DNA from 4 places in the Streptomyces sp. NPDC050161 genome. Region 2 is predicted to be linked to each of the others. Evidence: riboswitches for the same ligand, from Rfam matches in the RefSeq annotation. Region 2 holds a riboswitch; each other region holds the start of a gene.
The links. A riboswitch is a leader RNA that binds a small molecule or an ion and turns the genes downstream of it on or off. The one in region 2 is predicted to bind cyclic di-AMP.
Positions count from the first base shown of each region.

Region 1: linked by a shared signal. The riboswitch ahead of ACIBK8_RS17370 (NlpC/P60 family protein) and the one ahead of ACIBK8_RS31870 (M23 family metallopeptidase) in region 2 are both predicted to bind cyclic di-AMP.
Region 3: linked by a shared signal. The riboswitch ahead of ACIBK8_RS34480 (M23 family metallopeptidase) and the one ahead of ACIBK8_RS31870 (M23 family metallopeptidase) in region 2 are both predicted to bind cyclic di-AMP.
Region 4: linked by a shared signal. The riboswitch ahead of ACIBK8_RS10180 (transglycosylase family protein) and the one ahead of ACIBK8_RS31870 (M23 family metallopeptidase) in region 2 are both predicted to bind cyclic di-AMP.

Region 1 covers NZ_JBITJM010000009.1:101,591-106,382, forward strand. Annotated here, with positions in the region: gene ACIBK8_RS17360 (GNAT family N-acetyltransferase) at 1-666, opposite strand, end outside; gene ACIBK8_RS17365 (hypothetical protein) at 856-1,209, shown strand; gene ACIBK8_RS17370 (NlpC/P60 family protein) at 1,387-2,562, opposite strand; cyclic di-AMP (ydaO/yuaA leader) riboswitch at 2,570-2,754, opposite strand; gene pcrA (DNA helicase PcrA) at 3,054-4,792, shown strand, end outside.
Region 2 covers NZ_JBITJM010000027.1:55,993-60,784, reverse strand. Annotated here, with positions in the region: gene ACIBK8_RS31875 (GntR family transcriptional regulator) at 44-733, opposite strand; gene ACIBK8_RS31870 (M23 family metallopeptidase) at 963-1,763, opposite strand; cyclic di-AMP (ydaO/yuaA leader) riboswitch at 1,776-1,932, opposite strand; gene ACIBK8_RS31865 (M16 family metallopeptidase) at 2,160-3,542, opposite strand; gene ACIBK8_RS31860 (M16 family metallopeptidase) at 3,578-4,792, opposite strand, start outside.
Region 3 covers NZ_JBITJM010000038.1:12,606-17,397, forward strand. Annotated here, with positions in the region: gene ACIBK8_RS34470 (PP2C family protein-serine/threonine phosphatase) at 1-982, shown strand, start outside; gene ACIBK8_RS34475 (DUF2332 domain-containing protein) at 1,012-2,103, opposite strand; cyclic di-AMP (ydaO/yuaA leader) riboswitch at 2,536-2,691, shown strand; gene ACIBK8_RS34480 (M23 family metallopeptidase) at 2,703-3,866, shown strand; gene ACIBK8_RS34485 (aldo/keto reductase) at 4,037-4,792, shown strand, end outside.
Region 4 covers NZ_JBITJM010000005.1:37,542-42,333, forward strand. Annotated here, with positions in the region: gene eno (phosphopyruvate hydratase) at 1-862, opposite strand, end outside; gene ACIBK8_RS10180 (transglycosylase family protein) at 1,354-2,028, opposite strand; cyclic di-AMP (ydaO/yuaA leader) riboswitch at 2,033-2,241, opposite strand; gene ACIBK8_RS10185 (transglycosylase family protein) at 2,460-3,515, opposite strand; gene ACIBK8_RS10190 (cytochrome P450) at 3,806-4,792, opposite strand, start outside.

The DNA of each region.
Region 1 (4,792 bases), on a different contig from region 2:
CACCAGTCGGCCCAGCCCTCTGCGGCGGTGCCCGGCCGCCGTGCCGATCATGTCGAAGACGACCGACCGCGGTCCGGGCAGGGCACCGGGCGCCCCGTCGGTGAGCGCGGCAAGACCGCCTGCCGGGAAGATTTCCGGGTCCGGATCCGGGTCTGCCTCCGGGGCCGTCTCCGGGTCCGGATCCGGGCTTCCCGTACGGGCCGCGGGAGCCGCGGGAGCCGCTGCGGACGTACCGTCCAGGACCCGGGCCTCGATCAGGCCACGGTCCGCGTCGTGGTGGACGGCGAGGCGGTAGCCGGGCGGCGGCGCGGGGTTACCGGGCGGTCCCAGCCTGGTCGTCATCAGGTACTGGGGCTCGCTGAGCTGCCAGCCGTCAGGCAGCAGCGGCTCGACCCGCTCGCGCGGTGCGCAGATCTTGAGCCACAGGCCGGGCACGTCGATGCGGCGGACCAACTCGCCCAGCACGTCGGGGTCGGCCGTCGGCAGGACGTAGCGGGCGATGTGGTGCGGCCGTCCGACCTCGATCCGGAAGCCGCCGGGCACCGCCGACGGCGCGGCGGTCCGCCGGGCCCGTGCCCAGCCGTCGGCCCAGACGCCGACGATCCGCGCGAGTTCGGACGGCGAGGCGGGCGAGGGGGCCGGGGAGGAGTCCGTGGCGGGGGCCATGGGCCGAGCGTAGGCCGCATCCATGATCGACTTCAGCTGTATTTTCCGGGTGGGCACGGGCGCCAGGTAGAGCCTTGAAGGCTGCCGTCGCCGGGCCGCGTTCTGCGGTCGGGGGAGCACACGGCGGCATGTGACGGCGGGGCGCCCTGCCCGAAGGGTCGTGGTTTGGGAGGGCTACGATCCAGCACCATGGACGTAGTCATCAACATCTTCGTCGGCCTGCACATCATCGGTATCGCCTCCCTCCTGGGCGGCTTTCTGACCCAGATGAAGGCGATGAGCGCGGGCACGGCCCGCTTCGTGCCCGCCATGCTGCACGGCGCGCTGACGATGCTCGTCACCGGCATCGTGCTGGTCGGCCTGAACCAGGCCCAGGGCAGCCCGGTCGACAACATCAAGATCGGCATCAAGCTGGCCGTCCTGGTGGTGATCCTGGGCCTGGTCTACGTCAAGCGTGACGAGGAGAAGGTCGCCAAGCCGCTCTTCGGCGCCGTCGGCCTGCTCACGATGGTCAACATCTTCATCGCGGTGCTCTGGACCTGAGCCCGCCGGGGCCGCTGCGCCCCGTATGCCGCACGGTGAACCGCGCGGCCCTCGCGTCGTCAGCCGTTCCGGCCGTCCGACCGCCCGAGGGCCGCGCGGTTCCGTGCTGTGGGGGGTGGTGCGTGGGGTGCTGCGGGTGGTTCCTGAGGTGTCGCGGGGGAGCGGGCCCGACGCGACCTACGCCGGGCGGATGCTCCCGTAGATCGGCATGTAGTAGATCGACTCCACCCGCACGCTGGCGCCCGGCTTCGGGGCGTGGATCATCTTGCCGTCGCCTATGTACATCCCGACGTGGCTGATGTCCTTGAAGAAGAACACCAGGTCGCCCGGTTGCAGGTCCTTGGTGGCCACCCGCTCGCCGGTCTTCACCTGATCCCACGTCGTACGCGGCAGGTTCACCCCGGCCGCCTTCCAGGCCGCCTGCGTCAGGCCGGAGCAGTCGTAGGAGTTGGGGCCCGTCGCGCCCCAGACGTACGGCTTGCCCATCTGGGCGCGGGCGAAGGCGAGCGCCTTCTTGGCCTTTGTGAGGGACGTGCCGTCGTCGGACCCGCCGCCCGAACCGTCCGAGCCGCCCGAACCGTCCGTCGAGCCGCCACCGGACCCGCCGTCGCCCCCGCGGTCGCCCCCGTGCTCCTGGCGTTCCTTCTCGGCCTGCCGGCGCGCCATGTCGTCGGCCTTGCGCTTGGCGGCTTCCTCCTTCTTGCGCTCCAGCTCGGCCAGCCGCGCCTTCTCCTGGGCGGTCAGCCGGGACAGCAGCTGCCGGGCCTCGGTCAGCTTGCCCTGCACCGTCCGCTTGGACTCCTGGAGGGAGGTCTGGGACTCCTGGAGCCGTTCCAGGCTGTGGACGGCCTCGGCGCGTTCGTGCGCTGCCGCCGCCTGCTGCTCCTGGTAGTCGGCGACCGCCTGCTGCTGACGCCCGGTCAGCCGCTCCATGAGGTGGCTGCGGTCGGCGAACTGCTGCGGGTCCTTGGCGAGTATCAGCTGCGCGGTCGGGCTCATGCCTCCGGTGCGGTACTGCGCGGAGGCGTAGGTGCCCAGCTCCCGCCGGGACGCGTTGAGCTTGTCGGTGCGCTTCGCCGCGGAGTCCTGGAGTTCGGCCACCTTCTCGCGCCGCTGCTCGGCGCGCTCCTTGGCGGCGTTGTACTTCTGGGTCGCCACCTCGGCCTGGCGGTAGAGGTCGTCGACGTTCTTCTTGACGTCTTCGACGGTCGGCCGGGGGCTTCTGGGGGCCGCTTCGGCGGACTGCGACAGCAGTGTGACCGAGGCGAGTGCTGCGGTGGTGATCCCGACCGCCGTGCGGCGGCTTCCGGGTGAGGCGAGGACGCGGGTGCGCGGCTTGCGATGCGACGCCAAGGCCGGCGACTCCTTCCGTGGACCGCCTACCGGGTTAGCTGTCGGGTTCGGGCGGTGTCGCAGACGGAAGGCTTGCCCTACGGTCCGTACGCCCGCGCGCGGCGGCCGTACCGATCGATTCACCCCGGTGGTGCTGGTGGGTCCCCGGCTCCGGGTGCCCAGGGGCAGGGCCGGACTCGGCGGAGGCGACCCGTGCGCACGCTGTCGTACGCGGGGATGCGGGCTGCCCGAGCGAGCACGGTAGCCAACTCGTGTGGCTCCTGTGAAGGCTGATGTTCGAATTGCCCGAAACCTTTTCGTGACCTGAAGGTGAGGTGACGGTGATTGCGTTGGATGTCGGTTTCGGGCAGTGCGGGGAAGCCTCGGGGCGGCTCCTGTGAAGACGGCTCCACGTCTCCGAAACGGATTCTGCACGGCCGGGACGCTTCCCGTGCGGCCGTTCCCGGACTTCGGGACCGGATGTCAGTGGGGCCGCCTAGACTCGGTGGGCGATGAGCAGCCTCTTTGACGACAGCTTCCTGGCGGATCTCGGCCCGAAGGGCGAGCACCCCCCGCCCCCTCCCGAGGACGAGCACGGCCCGGCCCCGGAGGAGGTTCCGCACGACCTCTTCGACGGGAAGTTCGACGCCCCCGTGCCCCGGGAGGCGTACTACCGCGACGGCGCCGCCCGCCCCGCGGTCGATCCGGCCGCCCTCCTGGAGGGGCTCAACGACGCCCAGAAGGCGGCCGTGGTGCACACCGGCAGCCCGCTGCTGATCGTCGCGGGCGCCGGATCCGGCAAGACCCGGGTGCTCACCCACCGCATCGCGCATCTGCTCGGCGCGCGCGGCGTGCACCCCGGCGAGATCCTCGCGATCACCTTCACCAACAAGGCCGCGGGCGAGATGAAGGAGCGCGTCGAAGAGCTGGTCGGCCCGCGGGCGAACGCCATGTGGGTCTCCACCTTCCACAGCGCCTGCGTCCGCATCCTGCGCCGGGAGTCCAAGCAGCTCGGCTTCACCTCGTCGTTCTCGATCTACGACGCCGCCGACTCGAAGCGCCTGATGGCCCTGGTCTGCCGCGATCTGGACCTCGACCCCAAGCGCTTCCCGCCCAAGTCCTTCAGCGCCAAGGTCTCCAACCTCAAGAACGAGCTCATCGATGAGGAGACCTTCGCGGGGACGGCTGCCGACGGATTCGAGAAGACCCTGGCCGAGGCGTACGCGATGTACCAGGCGCGGCTGCGCGAGGCCAACGCCCTGGACTTCGACGACATCATCATGACGACCGTCAACCTCCTCCAGGCGTTCCCCGACGTCGCCGCCCACTACCGCCGCCGCTTCCGGCACGTCATGGTCGACGAGTACCAGGACACCAACCACGCGCAGTACACCCTCGTGCGCGAGCTGGTCGGCCCGCCCGAGTCCGCCGCCGAGCTGTGCGTCGTCGGCGACGCCGACCAGTCGATCTACGCCTTCCGCGGCGCCACGATCCGCAACATCCTCCAGTTCGAGGAGGACTACCCCAACGCCACGACGATCCTCCTGGAGCAGAACTACCGCTCCACGCAGACGATCCTCAGCGCCGCCAACGCCGTCATCGAACGCAACGAGAACCGCCGCCCCAAGAACCTCTGGACACAGGCGGGCGAGGGCCCCCGGATCACCGGTTACGTCGCCGACACCGAGCACGACGAGGCGCAGTTCGTCGCCGACGAGATCGACCGGCTGACGGACGCGGGCGACGCCAGGGCGGGCGACGTCGCCGTCTTCTACCGCACCAACGCCCAGTCCCGTGTCTTCGAAGAGATCCTCATCCGGGTCGGGCTGCCCTACAAGGTCGTCGGCGGCGTCCGCTTCTACGAGCGCAAGGAGGTCCGCGACGTCCTCGCGTACCTGCGCGTCCTCTCCAACCCCGAGGACACCGTCCCGCTGCGCCGGATCCTCAACGTCCCCAAGCGCGGCATCGGCGACCGCGCCGAGGCGATGATCGACGCCCTGTCGCTCCGCGAGAAGATCAGCTTCCCGCAGGCCCTGCGCCGGGTCGACGAGGCGTACGGCATGGCCGCCCGCTCGGCCAACGCCGTCCGGCGCTTCAACACGCTGATGGAAGAGCTGCGCACGATCGTCGAATCCGGCGCAGGACCGGCCACCGTCCTGGAGGCGGTCCTGGAACGCACCGGCTACCTCGCCGAACTCCAGACCTCCACCGATCCGCAGGACGAGACCCGGATCGAGAACCTCCAGGAACT
Region 2 (4,792 bases):
CGCTATATGCGTTCCCGAATATCACAGGTATACGACCCTCTTGTTAAGAACGGACGCGCTCCGTGTTGACGGGCCGTTTCGTTTGTCTCACCGCGGGTGTGGCCGGGTGGCGCAGCCGGTACCCCGGGGAGGACCGTTCGACGTGAGCCGCCATCAGGGCACGCGCCCGGTCCGCGTCACCCCGGGCGACCGCGTCCAGTACCGCGCCGTGGTCGTCCCACGCCTGCGACGAGCGGGGCGGGGTCTCCATGACGTACATCCACTCGATCTTCCGCCGCAGCTGGGTCAGCAGCGCGGTCAGGCTGGAGCTGCCGGCCGCCTGGGCGAGCGTCTCGTGGAACCAGCCGTCCAGCTGCGGCAGGTCGGCCGGGTGTGCGTGGCGGGTCCTTTCACGGCCCAGCCGGACCAGGCCGCGCAGCACCTTGAGGTGAGCCTCCGTGCGCCGGGCGGCTGCGCGGGCGGCGCCCAGCGGCTCCAGCAACGCGCGCAGGTCCAGCAGGTCGGCCGCCTCCTGGGCGGTCGGTTCGGCGACACAGGCACCGGCGTGATGCCGCGTGGTGACGAACCCTTCGGACTGCAGGGTGCGCAGCGCCTCACGGACCGGGACGCGGGAGACGCCGTAACGGGCCGCCAGAATGTCCTCGACGAGTCGCCTGCCCGGCTCCAGCGCACCGGAGACGATGTCCTCGCGAATTGCCGTGCAGACGACCTGCGCGGAAATATGGCCTCGCATCGTGGGTGCCTCCGCCGTCATTCCCGGGAAACGCCGCCGAGCGACGGCCTTTTGGCAACTCTATTCGAAGGCGGTGGCTTTTCGGATGCGTTCGTTCCTTCATGGATATCTTTTGGCCATGCGGTGCTGCGCCCGAAGGCCGCATCGCCCGTCCCCATGCGGATACGCCGAAGCCCCGGCCGCGGGAGGTGCCTGCGGGCGGGGCTTCGGTGTCTTCGCGTGCGGAGCGTCAGACGTTGACGCCGTGCGAGCGGAGGTAGGCGATCGGGTCGATGTCCGACCCGTAGTCCGGGCCGGTGCGGGCCTCGAAGTGCAGGTGCGGGCCGGTGACGTTGCCGGTGGCGCCGGAGAGGCCGATCTGCTGGCCCGGTGTGACGCTCTGGCCGACGGAGACGCCGAGCGACGACATGTGGCCGTACTGGGTGTAGGTACCGTCGTGCATCTTGATGACGATGTTGTTGCCGTACGCGCCGCCCGCGCCGGCCTCGACGACGGTGCCCGCACCCACGGCGTGGACGGGCGTCCCGGTGGCGGCGTGGAAGTCGATGCCGGTGTGGCTGCCGGACGACCACAGTCCGCTGGACGCCTTGTAGGCGGTGGAGACATACGAGCCGGTAACAGGCGCGACGAAGGCGTTGAGGCGCTTGCGCTCTTCGTCGCGGGCGGCGCGGGCCTTGGCCTCGCGCTCCTTGTCGGCCTTCTCCTTGGCTTCCTGCGCGCGGCGCTTGGCCTCTTCGGCCTGCTTCTTGGCCTCGTCCTCGGCCTTCTCCCTCGCCGCTGCGACCTCGGCGACGGCCTGCTGCGCGTCGGCCTGCGCCGCGACGTGGTCGGCGAGTTCGTCGCCGAGGACGACGGCGTGCGCGAGGCCGGCGTCCTGGGGGCTCGCGGGGGCCGTGGCGGCCAGCGCGGGCGAGGCCACGGAGGCGACGACGCCGGTGGCGGCGAGACCGGCTATGCCGGCGATGTTGCGGGTCGTCCGCGCGGTGCGGCTCGGACGACGGTGCTTCCCGGTGGCACGGGTGAACGCCATGTGCTGGCTTGTCCTTTCCTTCCTTCTCGCCTACCGGGTTAGCTGACGGGTTCGGAGCAGGAAGGTCTCCTACGGGCTCCTCCGGAGAGGCACCCGATTCACCCCAGGGGACATGTGGGTCCCCGGCTCCCCTGGCTCGCGCCGTACGGGGACTCGGCGATGACTGTCCGGTGCCACGGTTGCGGCGTACGGCTGACGAACAGCGGGGTTGACGCTAATCGGGGCGTCTTTCGATCGGCAAACAGAACCGGCAGTTTGTGCGAAGCGCCACACCTGCACCGCGCAACCAGCCGGGGGGAATGCGGACATAAAGGGGCTCCCGGGGCGGTTGAACACCCCGGGAGCCCCTGTGTCGCTCCATGGACGGCCGCCTACGGCAACCGTCCTGTCGGCACGTCAGCCGCTGACGACCGTCACCTCGCCGATGCCCAGCGCCTTGACCGGCTCGGCGATCTGCGCCGCGTCACCGACCAGGACCGTCACCAGCCGGTCCACCGGGAACGCGCTGACCACCGCGGCCGTCGCCTCGACCGTGCCGGTCTCGGCCAGCCGCGCGTACAACTGCGCCTGGAAGTCGTCCGGCAGGTGCTGCTCCACCTGGTCGGCGAGCGTCCCGGCGACCGCCGCCGCGGTCTCGTACCGGAGCGGCGCGACGCCGACGAGGTTCTGCACGGCGACATCCCGCTCGGCGTCCGTCAGGCCATCCGCCGCGAGGGTGCGCAGCACCGTCCACAGGTCGTCGAGCGCCGGGCCGGTGGAGGCGGTGTCCACCGAGCCGCTGATGGCGAGCATCGCGGCGCCCGTGTGCCCCCCGGGGGCATCGGGCGCCGAGGAGCGCAGCACCTGGCCGAAGGCGCGCACCCCGTAGGTGTAGCCCTTCTCCTCGCGCAGCACACGGTCGAGCCGCGAGGTGAGGGTGCCGCCCAGGCAGTACGTGCCGAGCACCTGCGCGGGCCACACCCGGTCGTGCCGGTCGGCGCCGATACGGCCGATGAGCAGCTGCGTCTGGACGGCACCGGGGCGGTCCACGATCACCACGCGGCCGGTGTCGTCGGCGGTGATCGGCGAGGGGGCGACCGGTTCGGCGAGCGAGCCGGTCCACGTGCCGACGGTCTCGGCGAGGGCGGCGTCCACGTCGACACCGGTGAAGTCGCCGACGATGACGGCGGTGGCCGTGGCGGGGCGCACATGGGCCTCGTAGAAGGCCCGTACCGCGGGGGCGTCGATGCGCTCGACGGTCTCCTCGGTGCCCTGGCGGGGCCGCGACATCCGGGAGGCGGCCGGGAACAGCTCCCTGGACAGCGCCACCGCGGCACGCCGCGCCGGGTTGGCGAGCTCGTGCGGGATCTCGTCCAGGCGGTTGCGGACCAGACGCTCGATCTCGCTGTCGGGGAAGGCCGGGGCACGCAGCGCGTCGGCGAGCAGGCCGAGCGCGCGGGCCAGCCGGGAGGCCGGCACTTCGAGGGAGACCCGGACACCGGGGTGGTCGGCGTGCGCGTCCAGGGTCGCGCCGCAGCGCTCCAGTTCGGCGGCGAATTCCTCGGCGTCGTGCTTGTCCGTGCCCTCGGACAGGGCGCGGGCCATGATCGTGGCAACGCCGTCGAGCCCCTCGGGCTCGGACTCCAGGGGCGCGACGATGTCGATCTCGACGGCGACGACCTGCTGCCCGGGGCGGTGACTGCGCAGCACCGTGAGCCCGTTGGGCAGCGCGCCGCGCTCGGGCGCAGGGAAGGCCCACGGCTTGGGCGCACCGCCCCGGGGCTGCGGGTGGAACTCCATCGCGGTCATGGCGGATTCTGCGGTCGCGGCGTCGCTCACTGGGCCGCCTCCTCGTCGTTGTCGGCGGTCTCGTCGGCCGCGGTCGGCTCGTACACGAGCACCGCGCGGTTGTCGGGGCGCAGCCGGGCCTGGGCGACGGCCTGCACCTCCTGCGGCGTGATCTCCAGGACACGCTGCACGGCGGACAGCGCGAGCTGCGGGTCGCCGAACAGGACGGCGTAGCGGCACAGTTCGTCGGCACGGCCGCTGACCGTGGCGAGACGGTCCAGCCACTCGCGCTCCAACTGGGCCTGCGCGCGCTCCATCTCCTCCGGGGTCGGCCCCTCCGCGGCGAAGCGGGCCAGCTCCTCGTCGACGGCGCTCTCGATGTCCGGCACCGCCACGCCACCGGACGTCTTGACGTCCAGCCAGCCCAGGGACGGCGCACCGGCCAGCCGCAGCAGACCGAAGCCGGCGGCGACGGCGCTGCGGTCGCGGCGCACCAGGCGGTTGTAGAGCCGCGAGGACTCACCGCCGCCCAGGACGGTCAGCGCCAGGTCGGCGGCGTCGGCCTCACGGGTGCCGTCGTGCGGCAGGCGGTAGGCCGCCATCAGGGCGCGGGACGGCACCTCCTCCTCGACGATCTCGCGCAGCTGGGCGCCCATGGTCTCGGGCAGTTCGCCGCTGCGCGGCGGCTGCTTGCCGTCGTGCATGGGGATCGACCCGAAGTACTTGTCGATCCACGCCAGCGTCTCCTCGGGGTCGATGTCACCGACGACCGACAGGACCGCGTTGTTGGGCGCGTAGTACGTGCGGAAGAACGCCCGCGCGTCCTCCAGGGACGCGGCATCCAGGTCGGCCATCGACCCGATGGGGGTGTGGTGGTACGGGTGGCCCTCCGGGTACGCCATGGCCGTCAGCTTCTCGAAGGCCGTGCCGTAGGGGACGTTGTCGTAGCGCTGGCGGCGCTCGTTCTTGACGACGTCCCGCTGGTTCTCCAGGGAATCGTCGTCGAGCGCCGTCAGCAGCGAGCCCATCCGGTCCGCCTCCAGCCAGAGCGCGAGCTCCAGCTCGTGGGCGGGCATGGTCTCGAAGTAGTTGGTCCGCTCGAAGCTCGTGGTGCCGTTCAGCGAGCCGCCGGCGCCCTGGACGAGCTCGAAGTGGCCGTTGCCCTTGACCTGCCCGGAACCCTGGAACATGAGGTGCTCGAAGAGGTGGGCCAGGCCCGTACGGCCCTTCACCTCGTGGCGGGAGCCGACGTCGTACCACAG
Region 3 (4,792 bases), on a different contig from region 2:
CGCCTCGCCGTTCTTCTCGGCCGCGCCCCTGGTCGCCGCGCCCCTGCACTCGCTGCGCAGCACGGCCGTCACGGCGGTCGCCGCGGTGGCAGGCGCGGTGTGGGTCGTGACGAGTCACGGCGCCCATGACACCAACGAGTCCGCGACGGAGGTCTCGACGGTCTTCGTCGTCGCCGTCCTCGCGCTCGGCATCAACCGGGTCGTCCGCAGGTCCGACGCCACGCTGGCGTCCGTACGCGACGTCTCGGAGGCCGCCCAGCGGGCCGTGCTGCCCACGCCGCCCGAGCGGGTCGCCGGGCTCGCGGTCGCCGCCCGGTACGTCGGGGCGCAGGCCGACGCCCGGATCGGCGGGGACCTCTACGCGGTGCAGGACACCCCGCACGGCGTGCGGCTGATCGTCGGCGACGTACGGGGCAAGGGCCTCGAAGCGGTGGAGGCCGCCGTGATCGTCATCGGGGCGTTCCGGGAGGCGGCGGAGCAGGAGGCCACCTTGGAGGCGGTCGCGGGCCGGCTGGAGCGCGCGCTGCAACGGGAGGGCGGGCGGCGCGAAGGGCTCGACCAGTTCGAGGGGTTCACCACCGCCGTCCTCGCGGAGATCCCGCCCACGGAACACGTCCTGCGGGTACTCAACCGCGGGCACCCGCCGCCCCTGCTGCTCGCCCCGGACGGCGGGCTGCGGGCGCTGCCCCCGGCATCGGCGGCGCTGCCCCTGGGCCTGAGCGAGGTGGCCGGGTGGCCCGACCGGTCGGACGAGACGTTCTTCCCCGCCGGGTCGGTCCTGCTGCTGTTCACCGACGGGCTGACCGAGGCCCGCAACCGCACGGGAGCGTTCTACGACCCGGTCGCCCGGCTGCGCGGACGCCACTTCACCGGGCCCGACGCGCTCCTGGACACGCTGGTCGACGAGGTCGCCCGGCACACCGGAGGGGCGGGCGCGGACGATATGGCGCTGCTGGCGGTGCAGCGGCCACTGCCGGCGTAGGGCGTCGCGGCGAGGGGTGGCAGGGGTGCCTACGCCGTCCCCGCCACCCAGTGCAGGCTCCGGCCGTGCTGCCCGGTGAGGGCGACCGGACGCTCGTCCAGGGAGAGCGTCAGCAGCGGCTCCCGCTCCGCCGGGCCGAGCACGTCGCTGTGCGGGGCGGCGATCCACGGCAGGACCGAGTGGTGCTCCTGGGAGATCCAGTGTCCTGCCCCCGCCCGCTGGGCGAGCAGTTCCCGCACGCTCGTGGCGAACCGCTCCCGGCGGTCCAGCGGCAGGTAGGTCAGTACGGCGGTGTGGAAGACGACCAGCGTCGCGTCGGCCGGTGCTTCGGCCGCGAGCGCGGGCAGTTCGTCGACGAGGTCGCCACGCACCATCCGGGGGCGCGGCGCTCCCCGTACGGCGTCGACGGCGGCCGGGAGGTGCTGCGCCCGCTCGGTCGCCCCGGGCCATACGAGCGCCTGGAGCCAGCGCAGCGCGTCGGGATCACCGACCGGGTCGAGCGGGTTCAGGTCGATGCCGGCCCGCCAGACGACCTCGGGCAGGCGTCCGGGCGGGGCCGCGGACGCGTCCGGCACCCAGGTCTCCCGGCTCGTACGGCACCGGAACGTCACGGGGCTGTCGTGCGGGCCGACCGCCACGGCCGCGCCCGCGTCCCCGCCGTCATCGAACGCGTACCGGTAGCGGTCCGGGTACAGGCACAGGCCGGCCGACGCGCCGACCTCCAGGAGGGCCAGCGGCTGGGGGAGGCGGGCCAGCAGCGGGAGGAGGGTGGCGCAGCGGGCCGGTTCGTTGGTCTGGGTGGCGCGCCGCATGATCACCGCGCGGACCTCGTCCCAGTGCCTGATGGTCCACTCGCGCCAGCGGCGGTAGGCGAGGTCGCCGCGCGGGCCCTGCTCGGCGTGCGGGCCGTCGAGATGGCGGACGGCGGCGAGGAGGAGGTTGGGCTGCTGCTTGTTGCCGGGTGGCAGCGAGCCCGCCAACAGCTCGCAGAATTCCGGGTCCTGGCTGATCCGCGCCGTCAGTTCCTCGTGGGCCTCGCACTGCCCGCGCGCCTGCCACCAGGAGAAGTCCCGGTAGCGATCCGCCAGTGTCTGCCCGTTGTTGACGAAGTTGACGACCATGATCAGACGCTACTTCCCTCACGTTCCGTGATTGCCGCGCACCCCTCTGCATAACAAGTGATGCACAATCACGCGCAGCCCGTTTCCCGCCAGAGGGTCAACTCGCCCTGTTTAGAACCTTGGTGGGCCTATAAGTCCAGGCCAAAGCTGGTGAGTAGGGGGTGCGGATTCGTGAGAACGCTTGGAAATCCGCGGCCATCTCTATTACTGTCCGATAACGGAGCGCGGTCGTCCCAGCCGTCGCAAGAGGCGGCACCGTGCGCCGACGCTGAATCCTGCAAGCGCTCTTCGGGCGCCTCGGGCATCACGGGCACCACCGCTGGTCACGACCTGCACGTTCACCGCAGCACGCCGCGATACACCGCAGTACCGCAGCATCGAAATTTCACGAACTGCCGTGAACTGCAGGGAACTTCCGTGAACTACGGGAAACGCCCTGGAATGCCGGATGGATCCCGAACCGCGCGGAGGGAACCGGGGAACCACCATCATGGGGTGAATCGGACGCCTCGCGCCAGAGGCCGCCCGTAGGAGACCTTCCTGCTCCGAACCCGTCAGCTAACCCGGTAGGCGAGAAGGAAGGAAAGGAGTGCGCCCCCGTGGCGTCCAACAGGTCTGCCCCCGAGGCTCCGTCCGCCTACGCCCTCGACGACACCGTCCCCTTCGACGGCCCCCGGCCGTCCGGCGGCCTCGGCCGTGACGACGCAGGCGAGGGCCCGTGGGAGGAATGGAACCCCACCGAGGAATCCGTCCGCGCCGCCCGCGGCAAACACCGGGTCGCCAAGCAGCGCAGCGGGGGATTCGCCCGCGGCGGCACGGTCCTCGGTGTCGGTGTCATCGCGGCGGTCGGCGCCGGCGGGATGGCCACGGCCGAGGGAAAGCCGCCGGTGCCGATCTCCGTGCCCGACCTCGGCGCGATCACCGACGACCTCTCGGAGAAGCTGCCGGACGCCGAGTCCCTGCCCGGCATCGGCCCCCTCATCTCGGACGAATCCGACGCGGCAGCCGACTCCGCGGCCGACTCCGCCGCACCGGAATCCGGCACCCCCGCCACCTCCGCCACCCACGCGTCGGCACCGCTCTCCTCCGCCGGCCTCACCCCGGCCGACGGCACCCAGGGGACGGGCGGCGCGGGCGAGGCGCTGCGCAGCCGCATCCTCCAGCAGGCCGACGCGCAGCAGAGCGCCGCCGAGCAGGACGCCCGTGACGCGGCCGAGCAGTCCGCCGTCGAACAGGCCGAGAAGACCGCTGCGGCGGCGCAGAAGAAGGCCGCGGCGGCCAAGGAGGCGGCGCGGGCCGAGGCCGAGCGGGAGGCGAAGGCGGCGGCCCACAAGAAGGCGGAGGCCGAGCGGCTCGCCGAACTCGCCAAGAGCTACCTCCTCCCGGTCACCTCGTACACCCTCACGGCGAGCTTCGGCCAGGCAGGCGACCGCTGGGCCGCCGACCACACCGGCCAGGACTTCGCCGCCCCCACCGGCACTCCCGTCAAGGCGGTGCACTCCGGCACCATCACCCAGGCGGGCTGGGCCGGTTCGTACGGCTACCGCGTCGTCCTCACCCTCGACGACGGCACCGAACTCTGGTTCTGCCACCTCTCGTCCATGGTGAAGACCTCGGGCAAGGTCGGCACCGGCGAGGTCATCGCCCGGGTGGGCGCCACCGGGAACGTCACAGGACCCCACCTCCACTTGGAGGTCAGGCCGGGCGGCGGCGACCCCGTCGACCCCATGCCCTGGCTGCGGGACCACGGCCTGAAGGTCTGACACCGGGCGGGGCGGGCACGGCGGTCACGGCACGGCCGGTCGGCGGGGCGGGTCCGATGAGGCGGGTCCGGCACGGCTGATCGGCCGACGAGGCGGGTCCGGCGCGGCTGACCGGTCGTGGGTCGGGCGGGGGCGGAATATTCCCCTCCCGCCCGACGCTGCCACCACGTATGACCGTTTCACGCAAGAACCTCGGCTCGCTGTCCGTCTCCCCGCTCTCCCTCGGTGGCAACGTCTTCGGCTGGACGGCCGACGAAGCCGAGTCGTTCGCCGTGCTCGACGCGTACGTGGCGGGCGGCGGCAACTTCATCGACACCGCCGACGCCTACTCGTTCTGGGTCGAGGGCAACAAGGGCGGCGAGTCCGAGACGGTGATCGGCAACTGGCTGGCCGCCCGCGGCAACCGCGCCGACGTCGTCATCGCCACCAAGGTCGGCGCCCAGCCGGGCCTCAAGGGCCTGTCCACCGCGACGATCAAGAAGGCCGTCGACGGATCCCTGAGCCGCCTGCGCACGGACTACATCGACCTCTACTACACGCACTACGACGACGAGTCGGTCGAGGTCGCGGAGTTCCTCACCGCGCTCGACGACCTCGTCAAGGCCGGCAAGGTCCGCGAGATCGCCGCGTCCAACATCTCGGCGCCGCGCCTGGAGGAGTCCCTGGCCTGCTCCGCCCGCGAGGGCCTGGCCCGCTACGTCGCCCTCCAGCCGCACTACAACCTGGTCTCGCGCGACACCTACGAGGGCGAACTGGCCGACGTCGCCGCCCGCCACGGCCTCGCCGCCGTCCCGTACTACGCCCTCGCATCCGGCTTCCTGACGGGCAAGTACCGCCCCGGCACGGACATCGACAGCGCCCGCTCGGCCAAGGCCGCCCAGTACCTGGCCACCGACCGCGGCCCCCGCGTCCTCCAGGCCCTCGAC
Region 4 (4,792 bases), on a different contig from region 2:
CGAACAGCGGGTCCTCGATGGACACGAGCGGGTAGTCGGCGACGAGGCCCTCGTAGTACTCGGTCATCTCGGCGGCCGAGCGGTCCGAGCCCTCGAAGGCGTACTTGCCGTCCTTGTAGAACTCGGAGGCGGCGACGTCGAGCGCCAGCGCGATGTCCTGGCCGGGGACGTAACCGGCCTGCTGGATGGCCTCCAGGATCAGGTCGAGCGCCTCGCGGTTGGAGCCGAGGTTCGGGGCGAAGCCGCCCTCGTCACCGAGACCGGTGGAGAGGTTGCGCTCCTTCAGGACCTTCTTGAGGGTGTGGTAGACCTCGGCGCCCCAGCGCAGCGCCTCGGAGAAGGACTCCGCGCCGATCGGGGCGATCATGAACTCCTGGATGTCGACGTTGGAGTCGGCGTGCGACCCACCGTTGAGGATGTTCATCATCGGGACGGGCAGGACGTGCGCGTTCGGGCCACCGAGGTAGCGGAACAGCGGCAGGTCGCTGGCCTCGGACGCGGCGTGCGCGACGGCGAGGGAGACGCCCAGGATGGCGTTGGCGCCGAGGGAGCCCTTGTTGTCGGTGGCGTCCAGGTCGAACATGGCCTGGTCGATCAGCCGCTGCTCGGTCGCGTCGTAGCCGACCAGCTCCGGGCCGATCTGCTCGATGACGGCGAGGACGGCCTTCTCGACGCCCTTGCCCTGGTAACGGCTGGGGTCGCCGTCGCGGAGCTCGATGGCCTCGAAGGCGCCGGTCGAGGCGCCGGACGGAACCGCGGCACGGCCGGTGCTGCCGTCGTCGAGGCCGACCTCGACCTCGACCGTGGGATTACCTCGCGAGTCGAGAATTTCGCGGGCTACGACGACGTCGATGGACGGCACGTTGTCTCCTTCATGGGTGTCTGGAGTTCTGCAGCACGAGCCTAACGGCCTGTTGCCGTTCCGCTCGCCCTCAGCCCCCTCGACGGGAGGAAGAATGACCCAAAGGCCCAGTTCGCGGGAGTTCGGGCAGCTTCGTCCGCCGGGCGGGAGAGCAGCTGTAAGGGGCGGTCACGTCGCTGTGTCCGGCACCAGGGTACGGAACGGAGAGACCCCGCCGCGGCGCGATGCGGGGACGAACGCGCCGGACGGGGCATCTCGCGGGAAGAAAACGGGCAGAGCGGGGTGAATGAGAGCGAAGGGATCTCAATGCGCATTACGTGCATTTAGTTCAGCTCGGGAGATATGAGCGAACTCCCGGGCGCCCTCCGGCTCTTCGGCCCCCGCCGCCTCCCGGGTGAGCGGTTCGCGCGGACCGCCGTACGCGCGAACTGCTGCGGTCATCCGGGAGGAGGCACCGGGCACGGAGCCCTCAAGACCCTGCCAGGGTGGGCTCAGATGCTGAGCTTCTGGCCCGGGAAGATCAGGTTGGGGTTGCCGCCGATGACGGACTTGTTGTTCGCGTAGACGGACTTCCAGTTGGTGCCGTGCGCCTTGGCGATCTTGGCGAGGGTGTCGCCGGACTTGACGGTGTAGTTGCCGTGCGGGTTGGACTTCGGCGCCGGCTGGGACTTCTGCTGCTGCGGGGCCGGGGCCGGGGTGCTCTTGTGCTGCGGGGCCGGGGTCTCGGCCTTCCGCTGCGGGGCGGCCTTGGTCGTGCCGGAGCCCGAGGAGGTGTCGACGTTGGCGGCGGGGCCACCGGAGGTCAGGTTGCCGGCGCCGGCGCAGGACCAGGCACCCGGGCCCTGGATGGCGAGCAGCTTCTCGGCGGCGGCGATCTGCTGGCTCTTGGTGGCCAGGTCGGCGCGGGGCGCGTACTGGGTACCGCCGGCGGCGGCCCAGCTGGACTGCGAGAACTGCAGGCCGCCGTAGTAGTTGTTGCCGGTGTTGATCGACCAGTTGCCGCCGGACTCGCACTGGGCGACGGCGTCCCAGGTGGCGACCGAGGCGGCGGAGGCGGAGGAGGCGCCCATCAGCGGGACGGCCACAGCGGCACCGGCGACACCGGCGAGGGTGGCGACGCGGACGGCCTTGGACGGACGACGGTGCTTGCCCTTGTTGATCAGCATGGTTCGTTTTCCTCACCGACGCCTACGAGGTGAGCTGTCGGGTTCGGGCTGTGAGCTGCCCGGCCGTGTGCGCTTCACACACGTCTTCACCCCAAGCCGGCTGACCCGCTTTCACGGGCGGGGCCGGCGCTTACCTTGGTTCCCCCGCTCCTGCCTTCGGCGCTTGCGCGTCGACTGCCTTCACCCACCGGCAGGATTCGGCGTGTGAGCGAAGGGCCCGCTTTGGCGAGCGGTCCTGACCGTAGACATGAACCCCTGTGCGGTTCAAACCCCGTTTTCTGCACCCAGTTGGCCGCCAATGCCCGCAGAGCGCTCATATTTCCGCAGGTAGGGCGCGGTATGGATTCAGCGGACGGGTCGGACACCGCGGGCGTCAACGAGAGCCATGTCTCACTTTCGCCAAAAGGGACGAAAGCCGACTAACTACCCGCTCAGCGCCCCAGATCGAGACGCTGTCCGGGGTGGATGAGGTCCGCGTCGGAGCCCACGACCTCACGGTTGCGCTCGTACAGCGCGGGCCAGCCGCCGGGCAGCTCCCGGGCCTCGGCGATGGCTGACAGGCTGTCACCGGGGCGCACGGTGTAGTCGCCACGAGCCGGCTGCGGACGCTCCCCGCCGCCCCGCGAGGCGTGCCGCCCCGAGGACCTGCCGCCGTCGTCCGCACCCTCGCCGCCGCGGTGCTTGCCGGGCGGCGTCGGGTCGGGGCTGCCGCTGCCAGGCGTCGCGGAGTCACCGGAGCCGTCGGACGCATCGGATCCGCCCGTGCCGGGCGTCCCGTGCTCGCCGCTCCCGTCCTTGCCCTTGCCCTCGCCGTCGTGGCCGCTGCCGTCGCCCTCGGCGTGGCCGGGGTCCGGCGCGCCGGGCTCCGGTGTGGCGTCGGACGGGTCGGGGGCGGGGTCGTGCGAGCCCGAAGTGCCGGACGGGTCCGGAGCATCCGATGGGTCCGCGGTGTCCGACGGGTGTGACGGGTCGGACGGGGAGGGCGAAGCGTGCGAACCGGGGGTGTCGGCCGGATCGGTCGCGTCGTCCGTGCCGCCGGTGCCCTGGTCGTCGTGGTCCGTGGGGGCGGGGGCCGGCGCGTCGGTGCTGCCCGGATCGACGTCCGGTGCGCGGCCTCCCCGGGAGAGGCCGGCGTCGGCGGCGCAGCTCGGCCAGGCGCCGGGGCCGCGGTCGTCCAGGATCTTCTCGGCCACGGCTATCTGCTGGGCGCGGCTGGCCATGTCGGGGCGCGGCGCGTACGCCAGGCCGCCGTACTCCTGCCACAGGTCCGCGGTGAGCCGGAGACCGCCGTAGCCGTCGCCTGACGCGCCGCTCCACACCCCGCCGCTCTCGCACTGGGCGACGCGGTCCCAGGTGGCGGTGTCGGCGGCGTGTGCGGAGCCCGCGCCGAGCAGTGGCATGGCGATGCCGGCGCCGGCCACTCCCGCCGTGACAAAGAGGGCCGGTGCCTGACGGGGTCGACGATGGCGGCCGTTCCCGGAGCGCATGCGGTTGCCTTTCGAGCGGCGTTGAGTTGTCGCACCGGCGGATGCCGGCCGGCCGAGGCTTCGGCGCGGCCGTCCCGCCGGGGCGGTCGAGCACAGGTTCGGTCGAAAGGTAGCCGGGCTCACGGGTCGTCACAAGCCGGTGTAGCGGAGATCACGCAGAGGTCACGTAGCTGACGCACCGTCAAGAAATCGGTTGTCACGGCCCTCATCAGGCACGTCGCCGAGCCGGTAGCAGACCGGCCCGCGTGGGCGTCAACCGGCCTGCCGCCGGGCCGGTTCCGTGCCCCTCGTCACGGTGCCGGGGTGAACTCCACCGGGAGGGACCGCAGTCCGCGCATGATGAGCCCGCCGCGCCAGCGCAGCTCGTCGGGTTCGGCCGCGAGCCGGATGTCGGGCAGCCGGGTCAGCAGCGTCGCGAGGGCGGCCTGGCCTTCGAGCCTGGCGAGCGGGGCGCCCAGGCAGTAGTGGATGCCGTGCCCGTACCCCAGGTGCGGGTTGTCGCGCCTGGCCAGGTCGAGGGTGTCGGGCGCGTCGAACCGCTCGGGGTCGCGGTCGGCCGCGGCCAGCACGACGAGTACGGGGTCGCCCTCGGCTATCCGTGCCCCGCCGATGGTCAGTTCCTCGGTGGCGAACCGCCAGGTCGCCAGCTCCACCGGGCCGTCGTAGCGCAGCAGTTCCTCGATGCCGGTGGCGAGCAGGGCGTCGTCGCCCGACGCCAGGGCCTTCTGGAGCAGGGCGCGCTGTTCCGGGTGGCGCAGCAGGGCGTAGGTGCCGTTGCCGATGAGGTTGACGGTGGTCTCGAAGCCGGCGAAGAGGAGGATGAACGCCATCGCGGCCACCTCGTTCTCGGTGAGGTGCTCGCCGTGGTCGGACGCGCGGATCAGGCCGGAGATGAGGTCCTCGCCGGGGGCCGCCTCGCGGGGCAGTTCGGCGCGCTTGCGGTGGATCAGCTCGGCGAGATAGCCGCGTATCTTCTTCACCGCCTTGGCCACGCCGCCGCGCGGCCCGCCCGCCTGGCCCGCCTTGGTGTGCCGCAGCATCATCCCGGCCCAGTCGCGGAAGTCGTCCTGGTCCTCGCGCGGTACGCCCAGCAGGTCGCAGATCGCGTAGATGGGCAGCGGGAAGGCGAACTCGTGGATGAGGTCGGCCTCGCCGCGGGCCGCGAAGGAGTCGATGAGCGCGTCGGTCAGCTCCTGGACGCGGGGGGCGAAGGCTGCGACCCGGCGCGGGGTGAACGCCTTGGAGACCAGGCGGCGCAGCCGGGTGTGGTCGGGCGG